Regions from separate parts of the Exiguobacterium sp. HSB13 genome, predicted to be linked through region 1. Evidence: riboswitches for the same ligand, from Rfam matches in the RefSeq annotation. Region 1 holds a riboswitch; each other region holds the start of a gene.
The links. Region 1 has a riboswitch for S-adenosylmethionine ahead of msrA (peptide-methionine (S)-S-oxide reductase MsrA). Riboswitches for the same ligand answer to the same signal wherever they lie in the genome.

Region 1 (5,939 bases):
AGAGCGCCCCTCCGAGCATTCCTAGCTGATAAGCACCTTGCATGTAACTTAAATCCATCGCGTCTCCTTGAAGCACATCATGAACGAGTAAGGGAATTCCGAGTAGGAGTGGTCCGAAGAAAAAGAAATTGACACAGATGATAAGAAAAAGTGTCTGCTTGAGTTGCTGAAAGTGAAAGACGTAATGCAACCCTTCTGTTAGTTCAAAGAGCGCTGAATGTTGAAGCGATCGCTTGATCTTAGATTCACGAATACCATACGTGAAGAAAAGCGTCAGACAGAGTGTCCCGAAAATCACAAGAAAAACGTGCGAGTAAGAAGAATAGCTGAGGATGACCCCACCAAGAACCGGACCTGAAAAAAGGGCGATTTGATTAGATGTCTGAATCAGTGAATTGGCTTTAGTGAGTTGTTCTTTTGGAACGAGTGTAGGCAGTAAGGAAGCATTCGCCGGCGAAAAGAATGCATCCACACTACCAAACAGCAAGGCGAATCCTAAAATCGTCAGTAATGTAAGCTGATCGGTATGAAGTAACACGAGGAGACAAAGAATAAAACTGATCCGTAGACCGCTTGAGATACGCATGATCGTTGAACGTTTATAGCGATCGGATAAGACGCCACCGAACAACATGAGAAAAATACGAGGTAACAAGGTAGCCATGAGAACGAATCCGAGATAGGACGCTTGGTTTAACGTATGGATGACATACCATTGTTCAACAAACAGATACATCGATAACGAAAGGGCAGAGCACATACCGGACCCCCATAAAAATAAAAAGGATCGATTTTTAAACAGCGAGTGTTGCATATCCATTTCAACAGGTAGCATGGGGCACCTCCGATTTAAACCTCGTCATTCTCAAACAGTGGTTCATCAATTGCAAAAGCAGTCGTCATGATGTAAAAGTGCTTTTGATCTTTTTCGTCAGGTGGAGACTGTGTGAACTCGTCTAATAAAGCACGATATTTTGTAGCAAATCGCTGAAAGTCGGCTTCAGAAATCGTTAGTTCCTTTTGAAGCGATAAGCTCATCCAGTCCTCAACGTTCGAAGATACGGGAGCAAAAGCAGCTGTCGGAGCCGTAAGGACGCGTGTCTTTGCCCGGTCGAGTACCTCAAGATACGACTGCCGAGTCGCCTCTTTTGTCTCGACGAAGTTCAGAAGGTGATCAGCAGGAATGTATCCTCGGGCAATCGCTTGGTAATATTTCAACAAGTTGCCGCCCTGTTCTTCTGTCCGGACGAGGCGAATTAAGTCATGCTTTTCAAGTTCCCGTACATGATAAAGGACCTTCGCGCGGGATAACGTCAGCAAGTGGGCTAACTGATGCACCGTATGCGGTTTTTCGACGAGAAACATAAGAATTTTTGTTCGTAATGGATCACTGATCACCTTCAATTGTTCATAGCTGTTCAGTATATGAATCGCTTTTTGTTCCATCCAATCATCTCCTTTTTAACCGGTTAATTTTTGTTAACCGTAAAACAAAAGACTTCATTTGTAAACGATTGCAAATTTATGCAAGGGTGACGCAAAGGACAAAGCAGTTGGTTTACATACAAAAAACTGACTCCAATGACATCTCGGTCATCCTCCACTTTCTACTGAAAAGTAGGGGAAGAACGAGATGCTTGAAATCAGTCTCAGCTACTGTGTATGGTTCGAGGTGATTAGACCGTCGTCGTATCTTTCCATTCTTGCTCGATGAAGGCATCGCGACCAGAAGCAGCACGATCTTTTTTATAGTGTTCTGGATTTTTCTTATGGAAGTCTTGATGGTACTCTTCCGCTGGATAAAACTCAGAAGCGGCATCGATCCGCGTCACGATCGGTTGTTTGAAACGATTGCTTGCAACAAGAGCGTCACGAGAAGCGATCGCTGCTTCATGCTGAGCATCCGTATGATAGAAGATTGCTGGTGCGTACTGCGTGCCGCGATCTTGGAACTGACCGTCTGCATCCGTCGGATCCGTTTGTGGCCAGTAGAGTTCGAGCAGACGCTCGTACGGGAACAGACTCGGATCAAACGTGATTTGAACGACTTCGAGATGTCCTGTCGTTCCTGTTTTAACTTGCTCGTATGTCGGGTGATCGACGTGTCCACCCATGTAACCTGATACGATTCCCTCGATTCCTGGTAATTCTTCAAACGGTGTCACCATACACCAAAAACATCCACCTGCAAATGTTGCTTTTTCCATCCGTATCTTCCTCTCCGTGGGAAATTCCCATTGTATGTCTGACAGCGAGAAAAACGAAAACGACTCCTTCGCTTGGTTGCAAAAGGAGTCGCCGCTTTTTATCAACCAAAGCTTTCGCTTTGCTGGTCGTAGCACCTTGCTATGCGCAGGTTGCTGGGACGTCATCGATCCAGATCTCTCGGTCCACTCTTGATAAGGGTATATGAAGTTGATGTCATTCGTTATCATTGTTGTGATGATACCATTCACAAAGAAATAAAGTCAATCCTTAGGTTTCAAGGCACGTAAAACGGTCGCTCCGAGTGTTTTCGCACCAACCAACAACGCCTGTTCGTTGATCTCGTACTGCGGATGATGTTGTGGATGATTGACGCGACCGTCCGTATATCCGGAGCCGGTGAAGAAATAACTACCCGGTACGTGCGTTAAGTAATGTGCGAAGTCATCCGCCGCCATCATCGGTGTGAGTGACCGGACAGATGCTTCCGGTAAGAAAGAAGCGGCTTCCTGAACGAGTTTTGTCTCGTCCGGATGATTCCAAAGCGCCGGGTAACCCGTCGTGAAGTCAATCGAATAGGTGGCACCGATGCCGGCACACGTTGTTTTGGCGATAAGGTCGACTTCTTGTCGGAGCTGATGTCGTAGTGTCTCGTTGAACGTCCGAATCTCCCCGACGATGCGTGCTTCACCTGTGACGATGTTCGGAGCCGTTCCCGCATGGAAGGACCCGATCGCAAGGACAGCGGGTTCGAACGGATCGACCCGTCGACTGACAAGGTGTTGGAGGTTACAGACCAGTTGTGCACCGGCGACAAGCGCATCTTTTGTTTTGTGCGGTGCATGGGCATGCCCACCTTGACCGTGAACGATGATTTCGAATTCATCGATCGCGCATAATGTATGTCCTTCTCGAAAACCGATCGTACCGACCGGTAAATCATTTTCGAGATGTGTCGCGAAGATCGCATCGACGCCTTCGAGGACACCGGCTTCAATCATTTGGATCGCGCCACCGGGAAAGACCTCTTCACCATGCTGGTGGATGATTCGAATCGTTCCTTGCAATTGATTCCGTAATGGATAGAGTGTAGCAGCAAGGGCCATCACCATCGCCGTATGCCCATCGTGTCCACATGCATGCATGACACCAGGGTGAATCGACCGGAAGGCAAGCGTCGTCTCTTCTTGAAGCGGTAAGGCATCAAAATCCGCACGAACAGCAATCGTCGGACCAGGTTGTTTGCCTTCGATCGTCGCGACGACACCACGACCTCCGACGGCTGTTTCGTGAGGGATGCCCTGCTCCGCATAAAAGTTTGCAATCCGTTCTGGTGTGCGGACTTCCTGGAAAGAGAGTTCCGGATGTCGATGAAAATCACGACGTAACGCGATCATCGTGGGTTCGAATTGTTCAAGTGCTTCAAAAAGTTGAGTTTGCATCTTCAGGCTCCTTTGACGTGTGTCTTTTCGTGAAAATGGGTACAGATACAGGTAATCACGAAAGGGGATAATGAAACATGGGAGAAATCGTCGTCAACGCTGTACTTACAATTAAAGCAGGACTCGCGGATCAAGTCTTTCCGATTTTAGAAACGGTTTATCATGCCGCACAAAAAGAGGAAGGATGCTTGCGCTATTCCTTGCACCAATCGATCGAGGATGAGCATCAATTCATGCTGTATGAAGTGTATCGGGATGAAGAGGCGCTTGAAGCGCATATCGCATCCGACCACTATAAAGCTTACCGTGAACAGATCGAGTTATACTTGATGGATCGACAAGTGACGAAATACGTCGAGATGACATTCTGACGTGTTGTGATAAGAAGAGACGAACCCGTCGATGTCGACGGATTCGTCTTTTTTATTACATCGATTTGAAGCCGAGGAAATGCTCCTGCCAACGTGGTTCGTAAATCGAGTTGATTTGAAGCTGTGAACCGCCCGCATGGATGAAGTGTTCGCTATCGAGCATGATCCCGATATGCGATGGACCATCCGTGTAGGTGTTCTGGAAGAAAACGATATCCGAGCGTTTCCCGCTTGAGATACTCGTCCGACGATTCGTAAAGAACGCACCGTACCAATAGCCACGAACGTTTGTCCGACCACCGTATTTTCCAGCCTTGTTTGTCGCATAGTGAATCAAACCGGAACAGTCAAAACCACCGTTCACGGCATCTTGTGAACCCCATGTGTATGGTGTGCCGATATGTTGAACGGCTGCTTGGATCAGCTTTTCACCACGCGTATTATTCTTTTGAACGACCCGTTTATCGGACGTGATCGTCACAGCTGAGACTGGAAGATAAACAGGTGTCCAGCCGGACTGGATGACATAGAAGTTTCCGACACGGTGACGCGGATAAACACGTTTGCCTTGCTCAACGAGTCCGCTGCCTTTTGGACTGGTTGGACTCGAAAAGAAGGACGTCGTCTGTTTGACGGTATAGATTTTCGCCCGGTCGATTGCTTTTTGCGTCAGGCTCATATCGGGTTTACTTGTGTTGATGTAAGGATTGAGGACATAACCCGTTTGACCACTTGCTAGGCGGACTTGCCAAAAGTCATCATCAATTGATTTTAGACCAATTAATTTCGTCCCTTTCTTCAAATAGGCAGCTGGGCGACTGTAAGCAACGTCGGCAGAGAAGAGTGGCGTCTGGTCCAGATGGACATAAAATGTCGTGCCTTTTTTTGCTTTTGCCGTCGGCTTGTTCAGTCCGATGCGACTCGAATCGACGAAACCGAACGCATTTTTATATTTGACGCGCGTATAGTAACCGCTTTTTCCGTATATCGAAATCGTAGCGCCTTTTTTCAACGTGCCGATTTTTTTACCCGATAGTTTTGACTGCGACCGGATGACGACATCGTCCTCTGTCACGTAACGTTGACCAGTGACGTCATACAAATCTGGTTTTTTCGTGACGAGATCCGTCGTCTTGACGTAACCGTAGACTGATCCTTTTTTCAAGCGTGTGTAACTACCGCTCGTTCCGTAAATCGTCAGTTGATCAGCTCGTTTAACAGTATAAACTGTTTTACTGCTCGTCGAAGCCGACGTATAAACAGATAGATTGCGTTTCGCGTATCGTGTTCCGGTTGCTGCATACACTTTTCCGCTACCGAGATCGGCTGTCTTGACGTAAGCATGAGCTCCTCGGAAGATGATCCGGCTATAGGCACCGCTTGTACCATATACCGTCAGCAACGTATTCGTTTGGTGTTGCTTCAAGACAGGACTGGAAGCTTTGGCATCCGAATAGATCGGTGTAGCGCGCTGAACGTAGAGGCGTGCAGTCTTCGGATAGTATTTCAACGTACCGAGATGTGCCGTCAACACATAGGCATACTCGTCGTTTCGTTTAATCCGTGTAAACGAACCCTCGACTCCGTACGTCTGAAGCGAAGTATTCACAGGAAGCGATTGTACGACTTTTCCTTTCGTCGTCGCAGTAGCATAGACCGTCGTCTGCTGTTGGACGTAACGTAGCCCTGTTTCCGGATGATTCACGACCGGTGCATCTGCTAAATCAGTCGTCAATACGAAGGCATAACCGGTTTTAGTCGCCACGCGAGTAAAGTTACCCGTCGTACCGAACGTTTCAAACGCTTGATTTTGAACGACGACTGTCTTCGTGCTTGTCGTCTTCGGTTCAACGAAAAGGGAAGTCGCTCGTTTGGCATAACGCAGACCCGTTTCCGGGTAATTTTCGACCGGCGCATTTGC
Region 2 (5,939 bases), on a different contig from region 1:
GGCACCTCATTTCTTAAAAATAATTGATTCGTTAACTGTATCATGAGGAAAGTGGAAGAAGAAAGACGAAATTTTCCGTTTTTTCCATCTTAAGAAGGAGGGGAAGGTCAAAAGAGAAACGTATACTGAAGAAAAAGGAGGGATAGAATGAAAGCGATCCGGCACCTGATTCGTTTTACATATATAGAAGCCGTCTGTTGCGTCTTTCCCGTGATGATTTTCGCAGCGCTTGCTCTTTCACGTTATCTTCCTACTGAACCGGTTGCTCGATACGATCTCCTGTTGCTCTGGTGTATTCTCGTCCAAATCGTCTTACTCGTCACGCGTTATGAAACGATGGAAGAATTCAAACTGATCTTATTGTTTCACGTCATCGGTCTAGCACTTGAACTGTTCAAGGTGAACGTCGGGTCTTGGAGTTATCCGGAAGACGCTTTGACGAAAGTGGCTGGTGTTCCCTTATATGCAGGATTCATGTATGCAAGCGTCGCGAGCTATGTCTGCCAGGCGTTTCGGCGATTTCAATTACGATTCATAGCATTTCCTCCCCCGTGGCTTGCGATCAGCGTCGGCAGTCTCGTCTATCTCAACTTCTTCACCCACCACTGGATCTTCGATGCACGCTGGCTATTGATGGTCCTCGTCGTCCTTGTCTTCTATAAGTCTTGGGTTCATTTTACGATCGAGCAGACGATCTACCGGATGCCGCTCGTCCTGTCCTTTTTACTGATCGCCTTTTTCATTTGGATTGCAGAGAATATCGTGACGTTCTTTAAAGGCTGGGTCTATCCGCATCAAGAAGGAGGCTGGGCAGTCGTTGATCTTGGAAAATTGTCTTCTTGGTTCCTGCTTGTGATCATCACGGTTTTAATTGTCATCGTTGCAAAATATAAGCGTCAGGATCCGGCTGTGGAAATTCAGCAACGTACCTAAATAAAAAAACAACCCGGTTATTTTTTTGAACTACTTCCACGTTTTTTCGTTGCTATAGTGAAAAAAACGCAAAGGAAGTGGTTACGGATGATGCAACAGGTGTTGGAACGAGCAACTGAATTGGTACAGATGAAATTAGCAGTCGTGGAGCGGTATGAAGATTGGCAACTCTGGCTCGACGAAGTGAACGGAATCGACGAATGGGTCAAGATGTCAGCGTATTATGCACCGCGCGACGTTCAAGAAACACTAGTCATCGACGAAGTGAAACGAGAGAAACAGACCATCGTAATGCCACCACAAGTACCTGTCGAGCCAGTACGCACGCAACGTTATGCCTATACGTTTCAGCGGGGGTTAAAAGGCGGTACTTTACTAGAATGGTCCGGCAGTCATATTTCAGAACGAGACGTCCGCGATTGGAATCTCGAGCACGGCATGGAAGTCCGGGTCCGTGTCGATCGTCAGGATGATCAAAAAACGATGTGCCGTGTTGAAGCCGTCGTCTCGACGGAGCGAATGAGAGAAAATCCGGAACGTGTCGTGTTTGAACAAGCTATCGTCAAGGCACATGGAATCATTGAGGAAACGGTGAATGGTCCACTGCAAGATGAGTCGGGCAGACCGTTTTATTATGTCGTACCGGTAGAAGACATGCGCTATTTCCGACTAGAAGCAGGACAACTCGTCGATCTCGTCATGTGGCGCGGACGGAAAGATACACTAACGATTGCTTGGAAACATCCGTTCACGTATGAAGAGCCGATCGTCAACACATCATCAAACCGTCCATCTGAGGTCAAGCAACCGGTAGTGAAGACGCCTGTGACAACGAAAAAGTCAAATCGGTATGCACGAAAAATGAAACGACAAACGGTGCCGAAAGCTAAAAAAGCGCAGCGTCGCATTCGCATTCAAAAAGAGCAAAAGATTGAACCCATCGTGACGACAGCCGTCCCTGGACAATTGATGGACTTCATCGATAAGACACCGCTAGATTTCACGCGCTTCACAGGAATGCGTCTCATCATCGTTGGAAACGAACAACAGACCGCTGTCTATCGTGAGTTCTTTGCGCCGACGGGGATCGAATTGATTCATCTAGCAGGGGACGCACAGTCCGCGAAAAAGATTGCCTGTCTCGCCAAAAAGACGGATGCGATCGTCGTCGTAACGAGTCGCGTTTCTCATGCGGCGAGTGCACATGTCATCGCGCAGGCGAAAAAGCATGGTATTCCATTCGCGATGGAACGGCTCGACGGTCGACGCTCGTTATACACGGCGTGTGAACGACAGCTTAAGCGTGCCTGGCTCAACCAGCAACGAGACGGGAAATTATTGAAAAAAGAGTGAAACATTAGAAGAATTCGACCGTAAAGTAAGGTGAGAACTTATTTTTCAAGGAGGACCTTACTCATGTCATCTCAATTAAAAAAAGCAGCGAAGGAGTCGCTTAGCGGTCGTTGGGGATTTGCCATCCTCATGTTCGTACTGTTTTCTATCATCCAGAGCGTTCCGACGTTCATCGGACCAGATCCTAACGAAGATCTAAATGCGATGAGTGCGGTCAGTATCATTCTTTCGATTTTATTGATCCCAATCGCAGCGGGTTGGACGTGGGTCGCGATGTCGCTCGCACGCAATGAAGAAGTCAAAGTAGCTGATTTGTTCGAGCCGTATAAAATCTTCGGAAAAGTCATCGGCGTCTCGATTGTGCAAGCGGTCTTCTTATTCCTATGGACACTACTTTTGATCATTCCAGGGATCATCAAGTCGTTCTCTTACCTGTTGACGTTCTACATCCTTCGAGATGAACCATCGGTCGGTATCCTCGAGGCGATCACGCGTTCACGCCAACTCATGGATGGTCATAAGATGGAAGCATTCTTACTCTTCCTATCATTCATTGGTTGGGCATTACTTGTGATCGTTACACTTGGTCTTGCTGTCTTATGGGTTGGACCATACTTCAGCGTCACAATGGCAAAATTCTATGATCGTGTTCGTGGTGAACAAGCACCAGAACCAACATCAGATTTCGTCGCACCATATTAATACCGAATCCCGACATTGCGTCGGGATTTTTCTTTTGGAATAAATCCGATAGGAAAAGACGGTTTAATGGTTGCTTTAGTTCACTGAATTCTGTACGATGAATGCAACACATCTTATCTAGAGAAGTCGAGGGACTGGCCCGAAGACACTTCAGCAACCCCGCTACGGCGGAAGGTGCTACTTCCAGGAAGGGATACCTTCCGAAGATAAGAGCGGACAGGACAAGATACCGTCGCTCTTTTCGAACTTCGAAAAGAGCGTTTTTTTATGATAAGGGGGACGATGGAGTGGAGTATGGTTTTTGGTTACCGATTTTTGGGGGATGGTTACGTAACGTCGAAGATGAACAGATGCCACCGACATTCGATTATGCAAAACAAGTCGCACAAACAGCAGAACGGATCGGCTTCTCGACGACGTTGATCGCGGAATTGAACTTGAACGACATCAAAGGTATCAAGGAACCGAGTCTTGAGGCATGGACGACGGCAGCTGCGATTGCTGCAACGACAGAACGCTTAGAAATCATGACAGCGGTTCGCCCTGGGTTCCATAATCCAGCGACGACGGCGAAGATGGCGGCAAACATCGATCAGTTGAGTGGTGGACGCTTTACGCTCAACGTCGTTTCGGCGTGGTGGGCAGAGGAAGCCAAACAATACAACGGTATCTTCACAGCACACGATGAACGCTATGCTCGGACGAAAGAATTCGTTACGGTCATGAAAGGACTATGGGCAGATGCGTCACCGTATAGTTTCTCCGGTAATCACTACACGATCGAGCAGGCGGAACTTCATCCGAAGCCCGTCCAGCGTCCAGGCATCAAGCTCTACGCTGGTGGAGAGAGTGAAGCTGGAAAGCGGACAATCGTCGAACACTGTGACGCTTATGTTATGCATGGGGGCACTGTTGAAGAAGTAGCCCATAAAATCAACGATATGAAAGTACGCCGTGAAGCGACGGGACACGAACCGCTCGAGAGTTTCGGTCTTGCTGCCTACATCATTTGCCGGGATACGGAAGAAGAAGCACTGCTTGAGTGGCAACGCATTACGGACGTCAAGGAAGACAGTGCCGGTTATGCCGGTTATCAGGATTTCATTAGTAAATCGCAACTGGAGCAACAGGTCGAGCGAAACGATTATTCCGTCTCGAACCGTGGTCTACGACCGAATTTGATCGGAACACCAGAACAAATTGCAGAGCGCATTCTAGCGTTCGAAGCCGTTGGTGTCACGTTACTCTTATTACAATTCTCACCACAACTCGAAGAAATGGAACGCTTTGCTCGTGACGTAATGCCACTGGTCGAAGCGAAACGAAAGGTAGGTCAACAATCATGACAAAAATTCATATTCTCCACGAAAACCAAGAATGGACGGACCATCTCATCAAACGTCTCGAAGAACTCGAGTTACCGTATGAAGAGTGGCATCTAAATGAAGGAATCGTTCCACTCGATGAACTGCCGCCAGAAGGTGTCTTTTACAGCCGTATGAGTGCCTCTTCGCATACACGCGGGCACCGTTACGCGCCGGAGTTGACGGAAGGGGTCCTTGCTTGGTTAGAAGAACACGACCGGACTGTCTTTAACGGAACGCGTGCGCTTCGTCTAGAAGTCAGCAAAATCAATCAGTATACGGCACTACGTAAAGCAGGCATTCGTGTACCGAAGACGACGGCTGCCGTCGGACGCGATCAAATCGTACAAGCAGCAAAAGAGATCGGCGTTTCGTCATTCATCACGAAACACAACCGTGCCGGAAAAGGTCTCGGCGTCCAGTTATTCCACTCGATTGAAGCACTTGAAGCTTATCTCGATGGTCCGACATTCGACGAACCAGTTGATGGCATCACATTGATTCAAGAGTATATTCAAGCACCAGAACCGTACATCACGCGTTGTGAGTTCGTAGGTGGAAAGTTTGTCTACGCGGTCCGAGTCGATACGTCAGAAGGTTTTGAGCTTTGCCCAGCAGATGCATGTGTGATCGACGACTTGTTCTGCCCAGTCGGAGAAGAAGCACCGCAAACTCCAATGAAGTTCCAAATCGTTGAAGGCTTCGATGACCCAATCATTGAAAAGTACGAAGCGTTCCTCCAAGCGAACCAGATCGCGGTCGCAGGCATCGAGTTCATCAAGGATGCGTCAGGTACGATCTATACGTACGACGTCAATACAAATACAAACTACAACTCGGACGCTGAAGCAGCTGCAGGACGCTACGGTATGCTTGAACTAGCGAAGTTCCTCGGTGCAGCCCTTGAAACAAGCACAGTAAAATAAGAATCTGCTCCTACCCTGTTACCGGACGTTACAAGACCGGATGACAGGGTATTTCTATTAAAAAAGGGGGCAGGTGTATGATTACGTGGAGAGAAGAACGACAGCTCGATATTCCGATTGAGGAAGCATGGCACTTGTTTGATCACACGCGACTGCAACGTCTGATTCCGAACGTCGTCCAGCATGAGGTGATTGAACGAAAACCGGGTGTCGTCGGTTCGACATATCGTCAAACGTACATGCAGGGCAACCGACTCGAAACCTATATCGTGACTGATTTAGCCTATACGAACGAACCCGACTTCAAACAAAATACGATTGGATTCACATTAGCACGGATCTTCAAAATCGAAATGACCTTTACGCTCAAACCGCTCGGACCCGATCGGTGCCTGTTGATCTATACGGGAAAAAACGAAGGAGCCAACTTTGTTGGAAAGAGTCTGTTGTCGCTTGGAGGCGAGCGAGAAAACGAGAAAATCGTTCACGGTCTATTGCAACGTGTAGAAGAAGAAGCGGCGAAACAAAAGAAGAACAATGCATGAAAAAACGGATTCCCGCACTTGGGAATCCGTTTTTAGTATCTTATCGATTCGTATACGATTTATGACCGCTCGGTAAACCAGATAGGTAACCGACACCACCTGTTTTTTGAATCCCG
Region 3 (5,939 bases), on a different contig from region 1:
TTCCCTGCACTCAGCAGCAAGGCGATTCCCGGTCCGATCGCTGCTGCGATGTTGATCATCGCGTAACGGATATTGAAGACGAACAATCGGTTCGCTTCGTCCGTCGTATCACTGATCAGGGCACGGGCGGACGGTTCAAAAATCGAGCGACAGACCCCGTTCAAGGCACGGAGCGTAAAGAATGCCCAGAATGTCTCGACTTGTGCCAGCGCGATGAAGACGACCGCGAACCCAATCGTTCCGGCAAGCATCATCGTCCGCCGTCCATAACGGTCTGACAAAGTACCACCGATGAAGCTCATGACGAGACTGGCGATCGCCGAAATACTGAGCACCCAGCCGACATCGACCGGATCAAACTTCAGGACGGTCGTCATGTAGATGGCGAAGAACGGCATCGTGATGAACGTTCCGAGACGCGAGAAAAACGTCCCGAACAAGACCCCGAGTGTCAACGGATGCAGTTGACGTATGCGTTGCATATGATTCCCCCTAACCCCTGTTTCAGACAAATGAAAAGCATCCTTCCATTATATAGGAAGGATGCCGGTTTCGGTGAACTTATTTGCTGACTGGAACGACCGCACCTTTGTACTTGTCGAGGATCCAATCTTGGTTTTTCTTCTCGTGCAGAACGTCAAGAAGTGCTGTGACACGCTTGTCTTTCTCATCACCGTCACGTGTGACGATGATGTTGACGTATGGTGAAGACTCATCTTCTGATGCAATTGCGTCTTTCAATGGGTTCAGACCGTTATCGATCGCATAGTTCGTGTTGATAAGGACCGCGTCGCCTTCATTGTTTTTGTAAGCTTGCGGAAGAAGTGATGCTTCGATGTTCGTTTTGAACTTGAGTTTCTTCGGGTTCTCTGCGATATCACCGAGTTGTGCATCTGTCGTTTTACCGTCTTTAAGCTTGATCAATCCTTCATTTTGAAGGAACGTCAAGACACGACCGCGTTCCGCGACGTTTGAGCTCGTTAAGATCGTTGCACCGTTTGGTAACTTATCGAGTGACTTGTATTTCTTCGAGTAAATCCCGAGTGGTTCAACGTGGACGCCACCTGCGTTCGCGAACTTATATGATTTGTTTTCTTTCTCTTGTTGCTCAAGATACGGTACGTGCTGGAAGTAGTTCGCATCGATTTCTTTTGAAGCGAGTGCTTTGTTCGGAAGTACGTAATCTTGGAACTTCTGGATTTCAAGCTTATAACCTTTTGCTTCGTATTCTTTTTTGACGTGCTCAAGAATCTCAGCGTGCGGTACGTTTGATGCACCAACGACGAGTGTTTTGTCGTCGCTACCTGATCCTGATGATTTTTCACCACATGCAGCAAGGCTGATTGCTAAAACAGATACAGCGGCAGTACCTACGAATTTTTTCCAAACTTTCATGAATGATTCCTCCAATATGAATAAGATTTGAATTAACGTTTATCGATTGCACGGATCAGCAAGTCACCAATGATTTGGATGACGAAGACGATCGCTAAGATTAAGAGTGTCGCAATGACGATGACATCGTTTTGAGAACGCTGGAATCCTTCGATGAAGGCCATGTCCCCAAGTCCACCTCCGCCGACTACTCCGGCCATTGCCGTATAACCGACAAGTGAGACGAGTGTGACCGTGATTCCCGAAACGATGGCAGGCAACGCTTCCGGGATTAAGACTTTATAGATGATCTGGAACTTCGTCGCACCCATCGATTCAGCTGCCTCGATGACACCTTTATCGACTTCGCGTAACGCGAGTTCAACCATCCGACCGTAGAACGGTGCAGCACCGAAGATCAGTGCTGGTAGTGCTGCCGTTGGTCCGAGGAACGAACCGACGATTGCTGTCGTGAATGGAATCAATAAGATCAGTAAGATGATGAACGGAATCGAACGGAAAACGTTGACGACCAAGCTCAAGATTGAATAAAACGCCCGATTCTTGAATAATAACTCTTCGTTTGTTGCATACAATAATAGACCAATGATCAAACCGAGAACGAATGTCGAAACCCCAGCGATTGCCGTCATATAGACGGTACTGCCTGTCGCTTCCCACACCATGTCCCAGTCTAGGTTGTCAAAGAATGAAATCATCGGTGATCCACCTCCACTTCAACATCACTGGCTTGAAGCTTCGTGATGACCGCTTGTGTTGCTTCTGTTTCCCCAATCAACTGAATGAACAGTGTACCGAGTGCCCCTTCCTGTGATTGACCGACGTTTCCGCCGATGATGTTGAACAGGACCGGCGAATCCTTCATGACTTCCGCGAGGATCGGGCTTTCCGCCGTCGATCCGACGAACGTCAACTGAACGATCTTTCCGGTTGGGTACCGTTCGCGTAGTTTCGCGAACGTCAACTCGTTTTCAGACGGCGACGTCAATTGTTTGACGAACTCCTTCGTCATCGCTTGCTTCGGATGACGGAAGACTTCTGCGACCGGTCCTTGCTCGACGATTTTACCGGCTTCCATGACGGCGACCCGGTGACAGATTTTTTGAATGACGTGCATCTCGTGTGTGATCAAGACGATCGTCAGTTTCAGTTTTTCATTGATGTCGACGAGTAACTCAAGGATTGAATCCGTCGTCTTCGGATCGAGTGCACTGGTTGCCTCGTCACATAAGAGAACGTCCGGGTTCGATGCCAGTGCCCGAGCGATACCGACACGTTGTTTTTGACCACCCGATAATTGTGACGGATAGGCTTTTTCGCGTCCGTCCAAACCAACGAGTTGGATCAGTTCCGCTACCCGTTCCTTGCGGTGTGCTTTCGGGAAGCCACCGAGCTCGAGTGGGAACATGATGTTCTCTTCAACCGTCCGTGACCAAAGTAAGTTGAAGTGCTGGAAAACCATCGAGACATTCTTGCGGACGCCTCGTAATTCTTTTGGTTTGAGTGATGTCATTTCGACACCATCGATTTGGATCGAACCACTCGTTGGTGCCTCGAGCATATTCAGCAATCGGATCAAGGTCGATTTCCCTGCTCCGGAATAACCGATTATTCCAAAAATTTCACCGCGCTCGATTGTCAAATCAACATTCGCAACGGCTTCGACCGCTCCGCGCTTTGAGCGATAAATCTTTCCTACGTCTTGTAAACGAATCACAACTGTCCCTCCTAAATAAAAAAGTGCGCGCGTTTTAGAGCAAACGCGCGCACTTTTCAGTACACAAAACCATTTGCTCTCATCTCCCAGACTTTTGTCTGCTGGAATTAGCACCACTTCGGATTAGATCCGCGGTTGCCGGGTTTCATCGGGCCAGTCCCTCCACCACTCTCGATAAGAGTTTCGGTATTAAGTTTGTAGAATATATTCTGAATATTAGCAGGGGTTATTTTTGTTGTCAAACAGTTTTTTCAGAAACTTTTTCGAGGAACGTGAAAGCACGTGTTAAGTCTTCTTTCAAATCTTCCGCATCCTCAAGTCCAACTGAAATCCGGACGAGACCGTCCGTGATACCGAGTTCTGCCCGACGTTCTGCTGGGATCGACGCGTGCGTCATCCGTGCCGGAACCGAAATCAGACTCTCAACGGCACCAAGACTCTCAGCAAGTGTGAAGAAATGTGTCGCCTCGACAAGTTTTTCTGCGTTCGCTGCTGAACCGACATCAAAGCTGATCATCCCACCAAATCCAGTCGCTTGTTTCGCTTGGATGTCGTGACCAGGATGCGATGCAAGTCCTGGGTAGAAGATGTTCGAGACAATGTCTTGCGCTTGTAAGAACGCGACGAGATCATGTGCTGTCTCTTCGATTGCATCCATCCGGATACCGAGCGTACGAAGACCACGGACGAGCAAGAAGCTGTCTTGCGGTCCAAGCACGCCGCCTGTCGAGTTTTGGATGAAGTGCAACTCTTCGCCGAGCTCATCATCTTTAACGACGACAAGTCCAGCGACGACGTCCGAATGTCCGCCGATGTATTTCGTCGCACTGTGCAAGACGATGTCTGCACCGAGTGCGAGTGGTTGTTGATGATAAGGTGTCGCGAACGTGTTGTCGACGACAAGTTTAAGATCGTGACGTTTGGCGATCGTTGCGATTGCTTCAATGTCCGTTACTTTCAACAACGGGTTCGTCGGTGTTTCGACGTAGACGATCTTCGTGTTGTCTTGGATCGCTGCTTCCGTTGCCGCAAGGTCCGTCGTATCGACGAATGTCACTTGGATATTGAACTTCGGTAAGACGCGTTGCATCAAGCGGAACGTACCACCGTAGACGTCATCTGTCATGACGATGTGGTCGCCAGACTCAAGCAAGTGGAAGACGGCATGGATTGCTGCCATCCCAGAACCGAAGGCAAAACCACGTGCGCCGCCTTCAAGATCTGCAATCAATCGTTCGATGCTCGTCCGTGTCGGGTTCGCTGTCCGTGAGTATTCATATCCGTCCTTGAGTTGACCGATTTTATCCTGCTTGTATGTGCTTGTTTGATAGATTGGTGGTGTGACGGCTCCTGTTGCCCGGTCGACACCTGTTCCTCCATGAATCAATGCTGTCTTCTTACGCATGAGTTTCGTCCACCTTTTCAAAGATTTGTTGGCTTAAATAGCGTTCGGCACTGTCTGCGAAGACGGTGACGATCGTACTGCCGGGGTGACGCTTTGCGATATCAAGCGCAGCAACGAGCGCTGCACCTGCTGAACTACCAACGAGTAATCCTTCACGAGCGGCAAGTGTATGGACCGCATTAAACGCATCGCGGTCAGAAATCGTATGAATCTCGTCAACGAGCTCACGTGGCACGAGACTTGGCCATTTTGCTGTTCCAATGCCTTCTGTCTTATGCGGACCGGCTGGACCACCATTTAAGACGGAGCCTTCCGGTTCGACGATCGCTGCTTTTGTACCGAGACGTTGTTTTAAGAAGTCCGCTGTTCCGGCGAACGTACCACCTGAACCACAACCGGCAACGAACCAGTCGATGTGCGACAAGTCCGCAATCAGCTCAGGACCGAGTGTCCGCTGATACGTGACTGGATTCTCTTCGTTTTCGAATTGTAACGGAACGTAACTGTTCGGAATTTCCTGACCGAGTTCTTTAGCCCGGTCGATAGCCCCTTGCATATCGAGTTCAGTCGGCGTGTTGACGACGGTTGCGCCGAGTGCCCGCATCAACGTCTGTTTTTCTTGACTGAATTTTTCCGGAACGACACAGATGACTTGAAGATCATATTTTTTAGCGGCGAGCGCCAAGCCGATGCCGGTATTCCCGGCTGTCGGCTCGATGATCGTACCGCCTGGTGTCACATGTCCGTTTTCGATTGCTGCATCAACGAGTTGAATGCCAAGGCGGTCTTTGACGCTGCCCCCAGGGTTCATCCATTCGAGCTTCGCCAAAATGCGCGTACCAGCAGGCAAATCGAATGAAGTGATCTCGTAGAGTGGTGTGTTTCCGACGAGGTCGCGGACGTTGTTCGCGATCATCCGAAGACGATGTCCCATTCATCACGACCGGCAAGCATTTTCTCGGCATAGTGCTTCGCTCCTTTGAGGTCATGTGCGCTCGCAAATCCACATTGGACTTCGTTTTGCGCTGGAATCTCTTCTGCTGCAAGGACGTCATTCAATGTCTTCTCAACGAGTTCGCTCATTTTTTCGACCGAGTCGAAATTCATCATCGCCATGTAGAAACCTGTTTGGCATCCCATCGGCGAGACATCGATGACATCATCCGAGTAGTTGCGGATGTTTTCAGCAAGTAAGTGCTCGAGTGTGTGCATCGCACGCATCGGCATTTGTTCAACGTTTGGTTGCGTGAAACGGATATCGTATTTGACGACTTGGTCGACTTTACCTTCTTTATAACCCGCGACGCGGATATAAGGTGCTTTGACTTTCGTATGATCCAGGTTAAAGCTTTCGACGTTCATTTTTTGAAGTGCCATGATTTATTCCCCCATTTTCTTGGCTTCTACGAGCCAGACGAAGTG

Region 2: another riboswitch for S-adenosylmethionine. It lies ahead of ACZGCQ_RS14395 (LLM class flavin-dependent oxidoreductase); the one in region 1 lies ahead of msrA (peptide-methionine (S)-S-oxide reductase MsrA).
Region 3: another riboswitch for S-adenosylmethionine. It lies ahead of ACZGCQ_RS09400 (methionine ABC transporter ATP-binding protein); the one in region 1 lies ahead of msrA (peptide-methionine (S)-S-oxide reductase MsrA).

What each region holds. Positions count from the first base shown of each region.
Region 1 covers NZ_JBUZOM010000002.1:298,380-304,318, forward strand. The annotation lists gene ACZGCQ_RS13265 (MFS transporter) at 1-835, opposite strand, end outside; gene ACZGCQ_RS13270 (ArsR family transcriptional regulator) at 850-1,446, opposite strand; gene msrA (peptide-methionine (S)-S-oxide reductase MsrA) at 1,677-2,207, opposite strand; SAM riboswitch class I at 2,303-2,406, opposite strand; gene ACZGCQ_RS13280 (M20 metallopeptidase family protein) at 2,469-3,647, opposite strand; gene ACZGCQ_RS13285 (putative quinol monooxygenase) at 3,725-4,018, shown strand; gene ACZGCQ_RS13290 (SH3 domain-containing protein) at 4,074-5,939, opposite strand, start outside.
Region 2 covers NZ_JBUZOM010000003.1:161,451-167,389, reverse strand. The annotation lists gene ACZGCQ_RS14410 (DUF817 domain-containing protein) at 148-933, shown strand; gene ACZGCQ_RS14405 (DUF2325 domain-containing protein) at 1,021-2,286, shown strand; gene ACZGCQ_RS14400 (DUF975 family protein) at 2,350-2,988, shown strand; SAM riboswitch class I at 3,099-3,201, shown strand; gene ACZGCQ_RS14395 (LLM class flavin-dependent oxidoreductase) at 3,276-4,334, shown strand; gene ACZGCQ_RS14390 (ATP-grasp domain-containing protein) at 4,331-5,278, shown strand; gene ACZGCQ_RS14385 (hypothetical protein) at 5,356-5,823, shown strand; gene ACZGCQ_RS14380 (PhoX family protein) at 5,864-5,939, opposite strand, start outside.
Region 3 covers NZ_JBUZOM010000001.1:1,769,006-1,774,944, forward strand. The annotation lists gene ACZGCQ_RS09385 (MDR family MFS transporter) at 1-482, opposite strand, end outside; gene ACZGCQ_RS09390 (MetQ/NlpA family ABC transporter substrate-binding protein) at 562-1,395, opposite strand; gene ACZGCQ_RS09395 (methionine ABC transporter permease) at 1,428-2,093, opposite strand; gene ACZGCQ_RS09400 (methionine ABC transporter ATP-binding protein) at 2,090-3,112, opposite strand; SAM riboswitch class I at 3,189-3,293, opposite strand; gene ACZGCQ_RS09405 (bifunctional cystathionine gamma-lyase/homocysteine desulfhydrase) at 3,351-4,517, opposite strand; gene ACZGCQ_RS09410 (PLP-dependent cysteine synthase family protein) at 4,510-5,433, opposite strand; gene ACZGCQ_RS09415 (S-ribosylhomocysteine lyase) at 5,430-5,894, opposite strand; gene ACZGCQ_RS09420 (class I SAM-dependent methyltransferase) at 5,898-5,939, opposite strand, start outside.